Linked DNA regions of Streptomyces liliifuscus. The protein of the gene in region 1 interacts with the protein of each later gene in a pairwise test. Links are inferred from orthologs where the notes say so. Each region holds a gene or a part of one and is shown on either strand. Other genes may lie near its edges.

Region 1 (8,840 bases):
CCGCTGCTGAGGCGGCTCGCCGTGCCCGGACGGGCCGCGTTCCGCGCCAACCACGCGCTGATGATGCGGGCCGGACGGAAGGGCCTGGTCGCGTACCTTCGCGGCACCCCTTCGCGCGAACCGTGAAGCGGTTTGAAGGAAACGCGAGGAGACCTGTATTGTTCAGTGCGTTCCCGGGCGATTAGCTCAGTGGGAGAGCGCTTCGTTCACACCGAAGAGGTCACTGGTTCGAACCCAGTATCGCCCACCGGGAAAGGCCGGTCCGTCACAGACGGACCGGCTTTTTTGTTCGCTGCCGACGGGTTGCGGCTCAGGCCGCCGCCGACAGTTCGGGGCGCAGCGGCCACGCAGGATCGACCGCCTCCTCCGTGCCGCTGCGCGCGAACCACGCCTGGAGGCCGCGCGCCTGGGCCGCGTGCCAGACGGCCTGCAGCGTGTGCAGCTCGGCCGCCGAGAGCCGTTCGAGACGCGTCGCGAAACGGCGCCCGACCGCCCTTACGACCTCCAGCGAGGCCTGTGCGTCGGCCGCCGCGTCATGTGCTCCCGTCAGCTCCACGCCGTAGTGCGCGCAGAGGTCCGTGAGCGTGCGGCGGCCCTTGCGGTAGCGGTCCAGGTGTTTGTCGAGGACCCGCGGGTCGAGGACGCGCAACGGCACGGTCTCGAACCAGTGGTCCAGGGAGGATGCCCGGTGCCTGCGCAACTCCCGGTCCAGGAGCGTCAGATCGAAGGGCGCGTTCATCACCACGAGCGGGCGTCCCGCCGCGCTCTGCTCGGCCAGTTCCCTGACTATCTCGTCCATCACCGGCGACGGCCAGCGGCCGTTGAGCCGGAGATGCTCATCCGTCAGCCCGTGAATCGCCGTGGCCCCCTCGGGCACCGGAACCCCCGGATTCACCAGCCAGCGGCGCACGCGCGGGCGGCTTCCGGGAGCGTCCTGGACGACGACGGCGGCCGACACGATCCGGTCGGTCTCCACGTCCACACCCGTCGTCTCGGTGTCGAACGCGGTCAAGGGGCCCTCGTACCAGCACGTCATACGCACACAACTCCTCGTTCACCTTCGGCAGTTGACGCGCCGTCCCCTGCCCTTTTTGTGATACCCGGGCTGTTTGCGCCGTACGCCGGAAGGAGACAACAGAGGTACGGGTCTTTGCAGTTCAGCGGCCCGCAGCGGGGATTCACCTGATTCGGAAGGCTGTTGGACATGGCGCTCGCGCAGCCCGAGCAGGGCGGGCTGCTGCCCCAGAGGACGGCACCGCATCGCGGCTCACTGGCCACCACGGCGTGCATGGAGACACTGCAGGTCGGTTATCTGCACGCGGTCGCGGCGGCCGCGGGCTGTTCCCTGTCCCAGCCCTTTCCGGACAACGGCATCGACTGGCACGTCAGCCACAGCGCCCCCGGGCACACGGTCGACGACGAAGTCACCATCAAGGTGCAGCTCAAGTGCACGTACCAGATCCCGCCGAACCCGCCGGGCCCTGCCTTCTCCTTCACGCTCGACAACGCCCACCTGGAGAAGCTGGCCCGCACCCCGGTCTCGGTGCACAAAATACTGGTCGTGATGCTGGTGCCCAGATCGCAGGACGACTGGCTGCGCGCCGGCCACGACCGCCTCGATCTGCGGCACTGCTGCTACTGGATCAACCTCGCCGGACACCGGATCACCGGCCGGCGCAGGACCACCGTGCGGATTCCGACCTCTCGCGTCTTCGACGACCGCGCGCTCTGCGAGATCATGACGCGGGTCGGAACGGGAGGCAGACCGTGACGCACCGCCCCACAGACGAGCCCCTACGCCCCGTCAGGCCCCACCCCGTCGAGACCCCGGGGCTCTGGGACCAGCCACCCCGGCCCGACCAGGTCGACCCGGCCGTCCTCGGTGCGCTCCTGCACCGGCACGGCTGGCAGCGCCGCGGCGGAGCCCCCGGACGGTACGGCCGCTGGACCCCACCAGGGCCCGGCGGCTCCGGCACCAGCCTGCTGGTACCGGAGAGCCGGGCCTTCCCCGACAGCGAGGACCTTCTCGCCGAAGCCCTCGTCGCGCTGTCCCGCAGCGCCTCGCCCTCCGCCCGTGACGTCCTGGTCGGCCTCGCCGTGCCCAGCGACGAGATCCGCTGGTGGCGCGATGTACCGACGGGTCCCGTCGGCGTCTCGCCGTGGACCGTCGAGGAACAACTGCGCACGGCGGCACGGCAGATGCTCCTCGCGGGCGCCCTCGCCGCGCGTGCGCGGGCCGGCTACTACGGCGCCCGCCACCGCAGGCCCGCCGCCGCGTCCCTGGAGAACGTGCTCGTCGGAGCCGCCCCCGGCGGCCGGCAGCTCACCGCCTTCGTGCCGGTCGCCACCGGCCGGCCGCTCGCCGTCCGCCTTCACCAGGCGTTGTACGCGGCCCGCGAGGCCATCGACTACAAGCGCGCGACCGGTGGCATGGACGCCTTCGACGGGGCCGTCGAGGCGGGCGTGAGCCATGAGCTCACCGAGGCGTTGGCGTCCCTGGTGCGCGGCACCGAGGGTGCCCGGATCGCCGTCGAGTGGGCGCCCGCGGCCGGTGTGCCCGAAGGGTGTGCCACGCCCGCCGAACCCGTCGAGTTCTCGCCCGGCGACCTGCCCGCGCTCCGCGAGGCCGGCGCCCGCTATCTGCGCGAGGAACCCTCCGTGCCCGTGCGCGTCACCGGAGCCGTGGTGCGGATGCGCAGGTCGGGACCGCGCGGCGAGGGGAGCGTACGGCTGCGGGTCATCGCCGGGGCCGAGGTCCCGCACGTACGGATGATGCTCGACGAGGAGTCGTACCGGATAGCGGGGCACGCCCATCTCGTCGGGCTGCCGGTGCGGGTGCACGGGCGGCTGGAGAGCCGGGGCGGATTCCGGCGGCTGACCGGGGCGTCCGGGGTGGCACCCGTGCAGGTCGACGAGGCGGAGCGGGACCGGCTGATGAAGTCGCTGCAGGAGAACCTCGACTTCTTCGAGGAGGCGTGCAGCGGGGACTGACGTTCCCCGCGGAAGCGTGCAGCGCGCGTGGGACGGCGGAGGGCGGGGGAGAGGGAACCGTTTCGCGAGGGGTGCCCCGGGCTCGGTACGATCGCCCTTGTATTACGCGTGCACCAGACGACCGCGCGCGTTTCCCTTCAGGCAGGAGAGTCCGGTGTCAGACGTCCGTGTGATCATCCAACGCGATTCCGAGCGGGAAGAGCGCGTGGTGACGACGGGCACTACGGCGGCCGAGCTCTTCGCCGGTGAGCGCACCATCGTCGCGGCCCGTGTGGCGGGCGAGCTCAAGGACCTCGCGTACGAGGTGAAGGACGGCGAGACCGTCGAGAGCGTGGAGATCTCCTCCGAGGACGGTCTCAACATCCTGCGCCACTCCACGGCGCACGTCATGGCGCAGGCCGTGCAGGAGCTGTTCCCCGAGGCCAAGCTGGGCATCGGCCCGCCGGTCAAGGACGGTTTCTACTACGACTTCGACGTGGAGAAGCCCTTCACGCCCGAGGATCTCAAGGCCATCGAGAAGAAGATGCAGGAGATCCAGAAGCGGGGGCAGCGCTTCTCCCGCCGTGTGGTCACCGACGAGGCCGCCCGTGAGGAGCTGGCCTCGGAGCCGTACAAGCTGGAACTGATCGGCATCAAGGGCTCCGCGTCGACCGACGACGGCGCGGACGTCGAGGTCGGCGGCGGCGAGCTGACGATCTACGACAACCTCGACGCCAAGACCGGTGACCTGTGCTGGAAGGACCTCTGCCGCGGTCCGCACCTGCCGACCACCCGGAACATCCCGGCGTTCAAGCTGATGCGCAACGCCGCCGCCTACTGGCGCGGCAGCGAGAAGAACCCGATGCTCCAGCGCATCTACGGCACCGCGTGGCCGTCGAAGGACGAGCTGAAGGCGCACCTGGAGTTCCTCGCCGAGGCCGAGAAGCGCGACCACCGCAAGCTCGGCAGCGAGCTGGACCTGTTCTCCATCCCGGAGCAGATCGGTTCCGGCCTGGCCGTCTTCCACCCCAAGGGCGGCGTCGTCCGCCGGGTCATGGAGGACTACTCGCGGCGCCGCCACGAGGAAGAGGGCTACGAGTTCGTCTACACCCCGCACGCCACCAAGGGGAAGCTCTTCGAGACCTCGGGCCACCTGGACTGGTACGCCGACGGCATGTACCCGCCCATGCAGCTCGACGAGGGCGTGGACTACTACCTCAAGCCCATGAACTGCCCGATGCACAACCTGATCTTCGACGCGCGTGGCCGTTCCTACCGTGAACTGCCGCTGCGCCTCTTCGAGTTCGGGACCGTGTACCGGTACGAGAAGTCGGGCGTCGTGCACGGTCTGACCCGTGCCCGGGGCTTCACGCAGGACGACGCGCACATCTACTGCACCAAGGAGCAGATGGCGGAGGAGCTCGACAAGACGCTCACCTTCGTCCTCGGCCTGCTGCGGGACTATGGTCTGACCGACTTCTACCTGGAGCTGTCCACCAAGGACCCGGAGAAGTTCGTCGGCTCCGACGAGATCTGGGAGGAGGCCACCGAGACGCTGCGGCAGGTGGCCGAGAAGCAAGGTCTCCCGCTGGTCCCGGACCCGGGCGGCGCCGCGTTCTACGGCCCGAAGATCTCCGTCCAGACCAAGGACGCGATCGGTCGCACCTGGCAGATGTCGACCGTGCAGCTCGACTTCAACCTGCCCGAGCGGTTCGACCTGGAGTACACGGGCCCCGACGGCACCAAGCAGCGGCCGGTGATGATCCACCGAGCGCTGTTCGGGTCGATCGAGCGCTTCTTCGCGGTCCTCCTCGAGCACTACGCGGGCGCGTTCCCGGCATGGCTGGCGCCCGTCCAGGCGGTCGGCATCCCGATCGGCGACGCGCACGTGGACTACCTGCACAAGTTCGCCGCCGACGCGAAGAAGAAGGGGCTGCGGGTCGAGGTCGACTCGTCCTCGGACCGTATGCAGAAGAAGATCCGCAACGCCCAGAAGCAGAAGGTGCCGTTCATGGTCATCGCGGGCGACGAGGACATGGCCAACGGCGCCGTCTCCTTCCGCTACCGCGACGGCTCCCAGGAGAACGGCATCCCGCTCGACGAGGCCATCGCGAAGATCGCGAAGACGGTCGAGGAGCGGGTACAGGTCTGATCGCGGACGCGGGCCCGATCCCCGCACGCGAGCGCCCGGCCCTACGGTCCCGAAGGCGCCCGGAGGCCCCCGGAGAGCTCAGCTTTCCGGGGGCCTCTCGTCGTGCCGCGCGGGGGCCGCCGCCGGACGCTCGTACGGCACGGGGGCTGCTGCCCGGCGCTCGTCCTCGCTGGAGAAGACCTGCAGCAGCCACGCCGAGAACGACCCGGTCACCGCGCCGAGCAGCGCGAGCCCGCAGGCCATCAGGCCCACCGCGATCACGCGTCCGGCGGCCGTCACGGGAGTCACGTCGCCGTATCCCACGGTCGCGAGCGTGGCGCAGGTCCACCACACCGCGTCGCCGAAGGTACGGATCGTCGCGCCCGGTGCCGCGTGCTCCTGCTGGTACACGGCGAGCGCGCCCGCGAAGCCGAGCAGGGCCACCGAGAGACCCGCGTACGTGATCACGCGCGCGTGCAGAGTGAGCCGCGGGCGTCCCTGCCGGCGCTGGACGGCCTCGTAGACCCTGACCACGCGCAGGGGGCGCAGGAGGGGCAGGGCCAGGACGATCGTGTCCAGCCAGTGCGTCCGTACGAAGCGGTGGCCCTGGCCACTGAGCCGCCAGCGGACGGCGTAGTCGACGGCGAACACCGCCCAGCTCGCCAGGGTCACCGCGAGACACAGGTCCCGCCACGGCCCGGGCAGGCCGTGGGCGAGGACATGGATCGCGTACGCGGTGAGGAACAGTACCGAGGCCACGGCGAGCGGGACCTCGGCGCGGTGTTCCCAGCGGGCCGTGCGGCTGTCGTCGTCCATCGGCTCAGCTTGGCCGGAGGCCCTTTCACGTGGTACCCGGCGACACGCCGCGAACGGGCGAAGCCATATGCTGCACCACATGACGAGTGAGCCGGAGCAGCAGATCGGAGTCGGCACACAGGACGCGTTCCAGCGCCTGTGGACGCCCCACCGGATGGCGTACATCCAGGGCGAGAACAAGCCCACCGGTCCCGGGGCCGACGACGGCTGCCCCTTCTGCTCGATCCCGGCCAAGTCCGACGAGGACGGGCTCGTGATCAAGCGTGGCGAGCAGGTCTACGCGGTGCTCAACCTGTACCCGTACAACGGCGGGCACCTGATGGTCGTGCCCTACCGGCATGTCGCGGACTACACCGACCTGACCGTCCCGGAGACCGCCGAGCTGGGCGAGCTGACGAAGCAGGCGATGACCGCGCTGCGGGCCGCCTCCGGTGCGCACGGGTTCAACATCGGGATGAACCAGGGCACGGTCGCGGGCGCCGGGATCGCCGCCCACCTGCATCAGCACATCGTGCCCCGCTGGGGCGGCGACACCAATTTCATGCCGGTGGTCGGCCACACGCGGGTGCTGCCCCAACTGCTGGCGGACACGAGGAAGATGCTCGCGGAAGCCTGGCCGACGGCCTGAGCCCCCTCAAGGGGCGCGGGGAACTGCGCGCCCAGCCCCCACGACCCGCACAACACAACGCACCCGACCCGCCGAACCGCCGGGGGCTCACGCGTCGTAGACGTCTGCCTTCCTTGGTGACGCGTCCTGGATCGCCGTGCTCAGGAACGACGAGCGGTTGCCGAACTTCTCCGTGTTGACGCCGTTCTCCTTGAGGACCTTGATGGACGCCGCGTGCACCACGCGCAGGACGGGCGTGGCGGCCCGCAGCGCGTCGTCGGCCATGAAGCGGTGCCGCCAGGGCTGATCGGCCCACGCGTGCCGCAGGCCGAACGGCTCCGGGAGCGCCAGGCTGCCGCCGAGCCAGTTGAGCAGCGGCGGGTACCAGGTGATCGGGGCGCGCACCGCGAGGCGCACCACCTCGTCGGTCTCGACGAGCGGCAGCTTCTTGGAGCGGGTCTCCCAGGGCTTGAAGGACTTCGCGATCTGCTTCGTCTTCGCCGAGGGCTTGGTCGTGAACAGCGGGTGCACGGGTCCGAGCGCGTGGCCGGTGACCTCGATGCGCAGGGTCTCGTGCAGCACGGTCACCGTGATCAGCATGGTGATGACCAACTGGCCGTCCCAGAGCGTCCACTGGATGCCGAGGTAGTGCCGGTCGCCGCTGCCGAACTGCTGCTTGTTGCAGATGTCCTGGATGGCGTGGTTCTTCACCTGGTACGCGTCCACGTCCGTACCGCCCGGCCGGGACACCGAACCCGCGTTCTCCCCGATGGGGGTGACCACCCAGTGCTTTATCGAAGGGCGCGGGAAGCCACCGGTGTTGAGCGGGCCGCGCTCCAGCATGCGCAGTTGGTCGTGGATCGACCGGATGACGTCCCAGCTGCGGAAGGGGTGGATCTCCTTGCTCTCGTCGAGCGGCACGAGATCCTCGGCGAGCTGCCAGCTGCCCCAGCGCGTGCCCATGCCGAGTATGCCCTTGGGGCCCGCGTAGAAGACGGAGTTGGACTGCTGCTCGGCGCTCAGCTTGGCCAGGTTCTGGCGCAGCGACTCCGCGGCCGTCTCGCCGGGGCTGCCGGGCACCGCCTCGGGGATCTTGGCCCCCACACCGCCGCCCGAAAGCAGGCCCTCCCAGCGGGCGCGCAGGTCCTTGGCCGTGCGCTCGCAGATCTGCTGGGCCCAGAACCAGCCGACGACCGGCATGACGATCGCCGCGCGTGCGTACCAGGCCCAGAAGCCGCCGAACGGCAGCCGGAGCAGGAAGATCACGGCGAGCGCGCCGAAGGCGATGAGGAGGGTGGTGGCGAGGGCGGAGGCGCGCTTGTCCTCACGCTTGGCGATCATCGTGCGGATCTGGAAGACCAGCAGCCAGGCGATGAGCCCGGGCAGGAAGATCAGCCCGCACAGCACCGTCACCGCCGTCAGCCAGTTGTCGCGCTCCCGGCGGATGCGGTTCGCCGCCAGGCAGTGCTCGACGACGACCTGGGGTTCGGTGCCGAACGACTGGATGAGCGCGCCGCGGCCGCTGCCGAGCATCCGGTCGTGCACGGCCCGCGAGAACGCCTCGCCCAGATTGGGCACGAAGAGCTTGAGCTTGCCCGCCTTGACCGTCGACTTGTGCCATTCGTTGTTGGCCTTGAGGATCTCCCCGACCTCGTTGTCCCGGTACGCCGCCGAGGCCAGGGCGAAGGTCGCCGCCGTCTGGCCTGCGGCACCCGAGAGCGGGACCTGTGCCCCGGGCCTGAAATCGAATCCCTCGTCCGCCACTGCCGCCCCCATCGCCGCCATGCTCCGCTGCTGCGGCTTTTCCCGACTTCCGTGCTCCGCACACCTGTTGATCAGGTCATCGTCTTGATCAGGTTCTCAGAGTATCCGCCGGGACCGACATCCGTCGGCGGACAGCACAAGCTGCCCGCCGACCCGGAGGGGTGATCGACCGGTGTTTCAACTAGGTGTTTCCCTGCGCCTGTTCGCGGATCTTCTCCGCCAACTGCGCCGGCATCGGCTCGTGTCGGGCGTATGTGCGGTTGAAGCGCGCGGTGCCGTGCGAGAGGGAGCGCAGGTCGACCCCGTACCGTCCGATCTCGATCTCGGGGACCTCGGCCCGTACGAGCGTGCGGTTGCCGCCGGCCTGCTCGGTGCCGACGACGCGACCGCGCCGCCCCGACAGATCGCTCATCACGGCGCCCACGTACTCGTCGCCGACCAGGACCGTCACCTCGGCGACCGGCTCCAGGAGATGGATCCGGGCGTCGACCGCGGCCTCCCGCAGGGCGAGCGCCCCGGCGGTCTGGAACGCGGCGTCCGAGGAGTCCACCG
Region 2 (8,599 bases), 2.4 Mb from region 1 along the record:
CGGCGATCACCCTGGGGCCATGAGAGAACTCCTGTGCGGCTGAGGGGCGACGAGTTCCGGCCGAGCGCCGGCCGGTACGCGTTCCGGGTGGTCCAGCCGCGCCCCGCGCTGCGCCACACCACGCTCAGCGACCCCTTGCGGGGCTGGGGCTATCTGGTCGGCGACCACGACGGACTGGCCCGCCTCGCCGCGCTGTTCTCGTTCGCCGCGTACTCCCGGCACACGGTCGTCCACGTCCCGCTGCGCGACAGCGTGCCCAGGACGTACGCGCCCGGAGTGCCGGTCGACCTCGTCCTCGCCCACCGGTCACTGGGCCTGCGGCCCTCCGTGTGGCCGTCGCTGCGCCGCGGGCTGACCCGGGGCACCCCGGGCACCGTCCGCACCGACGAACAGCGCACCGCGGACCACGCCGCGGCCTGGCAGGCGCGCTGGGAGCAACGCTGGGAGCGCCTGGACCCCGTCGACCGGATCCGCCCCGCCGTGCACGCCCGGACACTGTTCCTCTTCGGCGCCCGGGACACCTTCGCCTCGGCGTCCGTCCAGCTGGAGGTCGCGGCCGGCTTCGGCCCGCGCCACAAGAGGGCCGCCAAGGGATACGACGTGCTGGTCACCTCGCTCACGACACACCTGCCCCTGAGCCGGGGACGTCACACGGAACTGGACATCGGCTTCCAGGCGTATCCGCCCTACGCGCACTTCAGGCGACCGGGGCGCTCAGCCAGTCGTCGATCCCGGACAGCAGCTTCGCCTTGATGTCCTGCGGGGCCGCAGAACCCCGTACCGACTGCCGTGCGAGCTCGGCCAGTTCGGCGTCCGTGAAGGCGTGATATTGGCGCGCGATGTCGTATTGGGCCGCCAGCCGCGAGCCGAACAGCAGCGGGTCGTCCGCGCCGAGCGCCAACGGGACCCCCGCCTCGAAGAGCGTGCGCAGGGGGACGTCCTCCGGCTTTTCGTACACGCCGAGAGCGACGTTCGACGCCGGGCAGACCTCACAGGTGATGCCCCGGTCCGCGAGCCGCTTCAGGAGCCACGGGTCCTCGGCCGCCCGCACCCCGTGTCCGATCCGCGAGGCGTGCAGGTCGTCCAGGCAGTCACGGACGGACGCCGGGCCCGTCAGTTCGCCGCCGTGCGGCGCGGCCAGCAGCCCGCCCTCACGCGCGATGGCGAAGGCCCGGTCGAAGTCCCGCGCCATACCGCGCCGCTCGTCGTTGGAGAGCCCGAAGCCGACGATGCCGCGGTCCGCGTACCGCACGGCCAGCCGGGCCAGCGTGCGGGCGTCCAGCGGATGCTTCATCCGGTTCGCGGCCACCAGGACCCGCATCCCGAGCCCGGTCTCGCGCACGGCCGAGTCCACGGCGTCCAGGATGATCTCCAGCGCCGGGATCAGCCCGCCCAGCCGGGGCGCGTACGAGGTCGGGTCGACCTGGATCTCCAGCCACCCCGAGCCGTCCTTGAGGTCCTCCTCGGCGGCCTCCCGCACCAGCCGCTGGATGTCCTCGGGATCTCTGAGGCACGACCGCGCCGCGTCGTACAGCCGCTGGAAGCGGAACCAGCCGCGCTCGTCGGTGGCCCGCAGTTTCGGTGGCTCCCCGCTGGTCAGCGCGTCGGGAAGGTGGATCCCGTGCTTGTCGGCGAGTTCCAGCAGAGTGGTGATTCGCATCGACCCGGTGAAATGCAGGTGCAGATGAGCTTTGGGCAGCTCAGAGACCTCACGTACGTGCTCCATTCCAGGATCCTGCCGTACGCCGAGTCCGTATCGGTAGCGCTTTCCCTGAACGTGGTCTTGCTCGCACTGAGACACGAACCAGGACACGAAGAAGCGGGCCGCCTCCCTGGGAGGCGGCCCGCTTCTTACCCCACTCACGGTGAGGAGGTTCAGTCCTTGGCCTCGGACAGCAGCTTCTGGATCCGCGAGACGCCCTCGACGAGGTCCTCGTCACCCAGCGCGTACGAGAGCCGGAGATAGCCCGGCGTGCCGAAAGCCTCGCCCGGGACGACCGCGACCTCGGCCTCCTCCAGGATCAGCGCGGCCAGCTCGACGGAGTTCTGCGGGCGCTTGCCGCGGATCTCCTTGCCGATGAGGGCCTTCACCGAGGGGTACGCGTAGAAGGCGCCCTCGGGCTCCGGGCAGAGCACGCCGTCGATCTCGTTGAGCATCCGCACAATGGTCTTGCGGCGGCGGTCGAAGGCCTCGCGCATCTCGGCGACGGCCGTCAGGTCGCCGGAGACGGCGGCGATGGCGGCGGCCTGGGCGACGTTCGACACGTTCGACGTGGCGTGCGACTGGAGGTTCGTCGCGGCCTTCACCACGTCCTTCGGGCCGATGATCCACCCGACACGCCAGCCGGTCATCGCGTATGTCTTCGCGACGCCGTTGACCACGATGCACTTGTCGCGCAGCTCCGGCAGGACCGCCGGGAGGGAGGTGAACTTCGCGTCCCCGTAGACCAGGTGTTCGTAGATCTCGTCCGTCAGCACCCACAGACCGTGCTCGACGGCCCAGCGGCCGATGGCCTCGGTGTCCTCGGCGCTGTAGACCGCACCCGTCGGGTTGGACGGCGACACGAAGAGGACGACCTTCGTCTTCTCCGTACGGGCCGCCTCCAGCTGCTCGACCGAGACGCGGTAGCCGGTCGTCTCGTCCGCGACGACCTCGACCGGGACACCGCCGGCGAGACGGATCGACTCCGGGTACGTCGTCCAGTAGGGCGCCGGGACGATGACCTCGTCGCCCGGGTCGAGGATCGCGGCGAACGCCTCGTAGATGGCCTGCTTGCCGCCGTTGGTCACCAGGACCTGGGAGGCGTCAACCTCGTAGCCGGAATCGCGCAGCGTCTTGGCGACGATCGCAGCCTTCAGCTCGGGAAGGCCGCCGGCCGGCGTGTACCGGTGGTACTTCGGGTTCTTGCAGGCCTCGATGGCGGCCTCGACGATGTAGCCCGGGGTCGGGAAGTCGGGCTCACCGGCGCCGAAGCCGATCACCGGACGTCCTGCGGCCTTGAGGGCCTTGGCCTTGGCGTCCACGGCGAGGGTGGCGGACTCGGAGATCGCACCGACCCGGGCGGAGACCCGGCGCTCGGTGGGAGGGGTTGCAGCGCTCATGGGCCCATCGTTCCAGACACGAAACCTCTCCGGCACACGGGTTTCACAGACTGAGCACCGGCCGACAAAGTCCTTACGGACACTTTCTGTTCGACGACCGGCCGTCGACCACGTACACTCTCACCTCGTTGGCCTTCACCGGCCGCGCCCACCCGGTGCACACCGAGCACCCGGGCGGATGCGGTACGTTGTTGGGGAAACAAAGGGTCGTAGCTCAATTGGTAGAGCACTGGTCTCCAAAACCAGCGGTTGGGGGTTCAAGTCCCTCCGGCCCTGCTACACACTCCTTTCGCCAGGATGTGTGCGCATGTACGTACTGCATTGCACCGCCGTGCGGCTCATACCCGGGCGCGGCACGGCCACGACCCGGAATCAGGTGAGGACGAGTGACGGACGCCGTGGGCTCCATCGACATGCCTGATGCCCAGGATGAGGCGCCGGAGTCCCAGAAGAAGGGCCGCAAGGGCGGTAAGCGTGCCAAGAAGGGCCCGCTGAAGCGCCTTGCCCTCTTCTACCGCCAGATCGTCGCGGAACTCCGCAAGGTAGTCTGGCCGACCCGGAATCAGCTGACGACGTACACCACAGTGGTGATTGTGTTCGTGGTCATCATGATCGGTCTGGTGACTCTGATTGACTTCGGACTCGACAAGGCCGCCAAGTACGTATTCGGCTGAGCCAAGCGCGAAGGGCGCCGTACCCGGCGCCCGCTTTCGCGTGTTCCACCCCCATGATCCAGGAAGAAGCAGCCACCGTGTCTGACCCGAACCTGAACGACGCCGGCGAGTCGGTCGAGTCCGTTGACGACGAGCTCGACATCGTCGAGGGCGCGGACGTCGAGGACGAGGTCGAGGCTGCCGACGCCGAGGCCGGCGAGGCCGCCGAAGAGGCTGCCCTGCACGTCGAGGACGAGTCCGGTGAGGACGTCGAGGCCGACGTGGACGTCGACGAGCCGGCCGTCTCCGACGAGGCCGAAGAAGCCGAGAAGCTCGAAGAGCCCGAAGAAGAGGCCGAGCCGGTCGACCCCGTCGTGGCCCTCCGCGAGGAGCTCCGCAGGCTGCCCGGCGAGTGGTACGTCATCCACACGTACGCGGGTTACGAGAACCGCGTGAAGACGAACCTCGAACAGCGTGCCGTCTCCCTGAACGTCGAGGACTTCATCTTCGCGGCCGAGGTGCCGCAGGAAGAGGTCGCGCAGATCAAGAACGGCGAGCGCAAGACCGTCCGTCAGAACAAGCTCCCCGGCTACGTGCTGGTGCGCATGGACCTGACGAACGAGTCCTGGGGCGTCGTCCGCAACACCCCCGGAGTCACCGGCTTCGTGGGCAACGCGTACGACCCGTACCCGCTGACGCTGGACGAGATCGTCAAGATGCTCGCCCCAGAGGCCGAGGAGAAGGCCGCCCGCGAGGCCGCCGAGGCCGAGGGCAAGCCGGCTCCGTCCCGCAAGCTCGAGGTCCAGGTGCTGGACTTCGAGGTGGGCGACTCGGTCACCGTCACCGACGGCCCGTTCGCGACGCTGCAGGCGACCATCAACGAGATCAACGCCGACTCGAAGAAGGTCAAGGGCCTCGTCGAGATCTTCGGCCGCGAGACCCCGGTCGAGCTGAGCTTCGACCAGATCCAGAAGAACTGACCCCTCGCGGGACGATCTTCCGGAACACACGCCTCCGACCAGGTCAGACGGGCCTTCACAGCCTGTCTGACCTGCTCGGTTTTTGGCCGCACACAGATACCCGTTATCGTTGTGCGGTATGCCTCCGTCCGGATGATCCGGATCGGCGGCTGAAAACTCTCACTAGGACCCGGAGAGAGCAATGCCTCCCAAGAAGAAGAAGGTCACGGGGCTCATCAAGCTCCAGATCCAGGCCGGTGCGGCCAACCCGGCGCCGCCGGTCGGCCCCGCACTGGGCCAGCACGGCGTCAACATCATGGAGTTCTGCAAGGCCTACAACGCCGCGACCGAGTCGCAGCGTGGCTGGGTGATCCCGGTGGAGATCACGGTCTACGAAGACCGCTCCTTCACCTTCATCACCAAGACCCCGCCGGCCGCGAAGATGATCCTCAAGGCCGCGGGCGTGGAGAAGGGCTCCGGCGAGCCGCACAAGACCAAGGTCGCCAAGATCACCCAGGCGCAGGTCCGCGAGATCGCCACCACGAAGATGCCCGACCTGAACGCCAACGACCTGGACGCCGCGTCGAAGATCATCGCCGGCACCGCCCGTTCCATGGGCATCACGGTCGAGGGCTGACCTCCACCCCGTAGGAAAGACCGTGGCAGGGCCTGCTCGGCCCACACCACGACTCCTCAGAACACACAGGAGCAGTAGTGAGCAAGCGCAGCAAGTCTCTCCGCGCTGCGGACGCCAAGATCGACCGGGACAAGCAGTACGCCCCGCTCGAGGCCGTCCGTCTCGCCAAGGAGACCTCCACGAGCAAGTTCGACGGCACCGTCGAGGTCGCCTTCCGCCTGGGTGTCGACCCGCGCAAGGCCGACCAGATGGTCCGTGGCACCGTGAACCTCCCGCACGGCACCGGTAAGACCGCCCGGGTCCTGGTCTTCGCGACCGGTGACCGTGCCGAGGCAGCGACCGCCGCGGGCGCCGACATCGTCGGCTCCGACGAACTCATCGACGAGGTGGCGAAGGGCCGTCTGGACTTCGACGCCGTCGTTGCCACCCCGGACCTCATGGGCAAGGTCGGCCGCCTGGGCCGTGTCCTCGGCCCGCGTGGTCTGATGCCGAACCCGAAGACCGGCACCGTGACCCCGGACGTGGCCAAGGCCGTGACCGAGATCAAGGGCGGCAAGATCGAGTTCCGCGTCGACAAGCACTCGAACCTGCACTTCATCATCGGCAAGACCTCGTTCGACGAGACCCAGCTGGTGGAGAACTACGGCGCCGCGCTGGAGGAGATCCTCCGTCTGAAGCCGTCCGCCGCCAAGGGTCGCTACATCCGGAAGGCCGCGATCAGCACCACGATCGGCCCCGGCATCCCGCTCGACCCGAACCGCACCCGCAACCTCCTCGTCGAGGAGGACCCGGCCGCCGTCTGAGCCTGACGCTCACCGGCAGCCGCGTCGCACACGCGATTCCAGGACGGGCCCCGCAACCTTTCGAGGTGCGGGGCCCGTCCCTCTTTGTCAGATGCCCGTTTCCGGACCGGGTGTCAGTGCCCTGCGCTAGCGTGCAAGGCACAGGAATCGCATAGGGGGACGAATGAAGAGCACTGCCGTGCGACGCGCGACTGTCTCGATCGCGATGGCCGCCGCGCTGACGGGGGTCGCGGCCTGTAGCGGCTCGGACTCCGAAGGGGGCTCGGGCGGGAGTTCCGGCGGGGGCGACAAGGCGGCCGGCAAGGCCAAGACGCAGGCGAACCCGATCGTGGCCCTGCGCTCCGTCGAGAAGTCCACCGACAAGGCCGACTCCGCCAAGGTCGAGTCCACCACGACCATGGGCACGATGATGTCCATGGAGGCGGACGGCGCCCTCGGCTGGTCCGACGGCCTCACCGGCACCCTGACGATCACGTACACCGGCGGCACGATGGCCGACCAGATGCGCCAGCTGGGCACCACCTCCATGGAGGCCCGCTATCTGCCGGACGCCTACTACGCGAAGATGGGCGACAAGTTCGCCGAGCAGTCCGGCGGCAAGCACTGGATCAAGTACGCGTACGACGACCTGGCGGACCTCGCCGGCGGATCGGGCGCGTACATGAAGGACCAGATGCAGAACACCACGCCGAACCAGTCGGTGAAGCTCCTGCTGGCCTCCGGGGACGTCAAGAAGGTCGGCGAGGAGAAGGTGCGCGGCGAGAACACCACGCACTACTCGGGCACGGTCGACGTGGCGGACCTCGCGGGTGAGAGCTCGAACCTCACCGCGGACCAACTGGCCGACATGAAGCGCCAGCTGGAACAGGCCGGAGTCACCACCGAGACCATCGACATATGGGTCAACGACGAGGATCTGCTGGTCAAGAAGGTCGAGAAGGGCGAGCTGGCGACCGGCTCGATGTCCTCGACGGCGTTCTACAGCGACTACGGCGTGAAGGTCTCCACCGAGGAGCCCCCGGCCGGTGACACCGCCGACTTCAAGGACCTGATGCAGACTCAGCCGGCGGCTTGAGAGCTCTCGTACGGGACACAGGTGGGGGCGCCACCCAGGCGTCCCAGGCGTCCCGGCTGTTCACATGGGCCTCAAGGAACTCGGAGGACTGGCCGAGTCCCTCTGGGATACGCTCGCGCCCTGTCTGTGAGTCGCTCATCTGTTCCTTGGGGGGAACCATGAAGTTTTCTGTGCGCGGATCCGTGCGTCGTAGGACGACCGGTGCGGCACTCGCCGCGCTGGTGCTCGCCGGGGGTGCCGTCGGCTGTTCGAAGGACAGCGCGAGCCAGGAGTCGCCGAAGATGACGCCCGCCGCGGCCGTGGCCAAGGCGGCGAAGAACACGGAGGACATCACCTCCATCAGCTACCGGATGACCGGCAGGACCCCTGAGGAGGGGCGCGTCAAGGCCGATGCCCAGATGCGCATGAAGCCCGACGTCGCCATGAGCATGAAGATGACCGCCCTCGACCAGGGCGCGGACGGCACCGCCGAGATCCGCCTCGTCGACAAGGCGATGTACATAGGCGGCGGCGCCGCGGCCGCCAAGGAGATGGACGGCAAGAGCTGGATCAAGTTCGACCTGTCCACGCTGGGCGACGACGCGCTGGGGGGCGCGGCTCCGGGCGCCGGTACGGCCGACAAGAACCCGGCCCAGGAGTCCACCTTCCTCACCGGCTCCAAGGACGTGAAGAAGGTCGGCACCGAGAAGGTCGACGGCGTCGAGACCACGCACTACAAGGGCACCGTCACCCTCGACGAGTTCCGCAAGTCCCTCAAGGACGAGAGCAAGGCCACCCGCGAGCAGCGGGAGAAGAGCCTTGAGCAGTACGAGAAGATGGGCGTGGACGCGCTCACGATGGACATGTGGATCGACGGCGACGACCGCACCAAGCAGTTCCGTATGCAGGGTGACGCCGACAAGGGCAAGCTCGACATGACCATCACCTTCGTCGACTACAACAAGCCCGTGACGGTCGAGGCGCCGCCCGCCAAGGACGTCATGGACCTGGCCGAGATGATGGGCGACATCGAGAGCTGACATCGGCGTCGGCCGGCGTATGACGTCGGCCGACGTACGGATTTGCTTGACAGCGACCCGTTCACGTAACCTTCCACAGAAGCCAAAGACCGCTGGTCGTTGCCGTGTGCTCCTAGAGGGCGCGGTGACCGAAGGATCCGCTGAAACTGCGGACGACCCGCGTAGGTGACTGTGGATGAACTCCCGGGCAGTCCTGTACTTCGTACGGATCCGTTCGGTCGAGTCACGCCCCGTGCGCCTGCGCCGGGGCGTTTCGTTTTCCCAGTCTCCTTCTGAGCGGTCCTCATCACCCGGAAGGAGGCCACGCTTATGGCAAGGCCCGACAAGGCTGCCGCGGTAGCCGAGCTCGCG

What was found.
Region 2: the proteins of thrS (region 1) and rplA interact in binary tests that used the Escherichia coli proteins (3 or more experiments, as listed by UniProt). The link is inferred for Streptomyces liliifuscus from one-to-one orthologs.

The regions. Positions count from the first base shown.
Region 1 is NZ_CP066831.1:8,816,176-8,825,015, forward strand. What follows is about bases 2,650-5,633. They hold thrS (threonine--tRNA ligase), read left to right. Parts: upstream 2,650-3,145; coding sequence 3,146-5,122; downstream 5,123-5,633. Other genes in these bases: JEQ17_RS38080 (hypothetical protein), read left to right, coding at 2,650-2,991; JEQ17_RS38090 (potassium channel family protein), read right to left, coding at 5,201-5,633. Also shown: JEQ17_RS38060 (SRPBCC family protein), read left to right, coding at 1-126; JEQ17_RS38070 (3'-5' exonuclease), read right to left, coding at 311-1,036; JEQ17_RS38075 (DUF4365 domain-containing protein), read left to right, coding at 1,205-1,771; more of JEQ17_RS38080, read left to right, coding at 1,768-2,649; more of JEQ17_RS38090, read right to left, coding at 5,634-5,917; JEQ17_RS38095 (HIT family protein), read left to right, coding at 5,985-6,545; JEQ17_RS38100 (hypothetical protein), read right to left, coding at 6,633-8,300; JEQ17_RS38105 (elongation factor G-like protein EF-G2), read right to left, coding at 8,470-8,840. UniProt on the Escherichia coli protein: Catalyzes the attachment of threonine to tRNA(Thr) in a two-step reaction: L-threonine is first activated by ATP to form Thr-AMP and then transferred to the acceptor end of tRNA(Thr). The rate-limiting step is amino acid activation in the presence of tRNA.
Region 2 is NZ_CP066831.1:6,429,229-6,437,827, forward strand. Bases 4,549-7,291 are described here. They hold rplA (50S ribosomal protein L1), read left to right. Parts: upstream 4,549-5,428; coding sequence 5,429-6,154; downstream 6,155-7,291. Other genes in these bases: nusG (transcription termination/antitermination protein NusG), read left to right, coding at 4,549-4,735; rplK (50S ribosomal protein L11), read left to right, coding at 4,917-5,351; JEQ17_RS27790 (hypothetical protein), read left to right, coding at 6,318-7,229. Outside these bases: JEQ17_RS27750 (hypothetical protein), read left to right, coding at 34-753; JEQ17_RS27755 (adenosine deaminase), read right to left, coding at 698-1,726; JEQ17_RS27760 (pyridoxal phosphate-dependent aminotransferase), read right to left, coding at 1,876-3,102; preprotein translocase subunit SecE, read left to right, coding at 3,489-3,776; more of nusG, read left to right, coding at 3,854-4,548; JEQ17_RS27795 (DUF1396 domain-containing protein), read left to right, coding at 7,388-8,248; rplJ (50S ribosomal protein L10), read left to right, coding at 8,558-8,599. UniProt on the Escherichia coli protein: One of the primary rRNA binding proteins, it binds very close to the 3'-end of the 23S rRNA. Forms part of the L1 stalk. It is often not seen in high-resolution crystal structures, but can be seen in cryo_EM and 3D reconstruction models.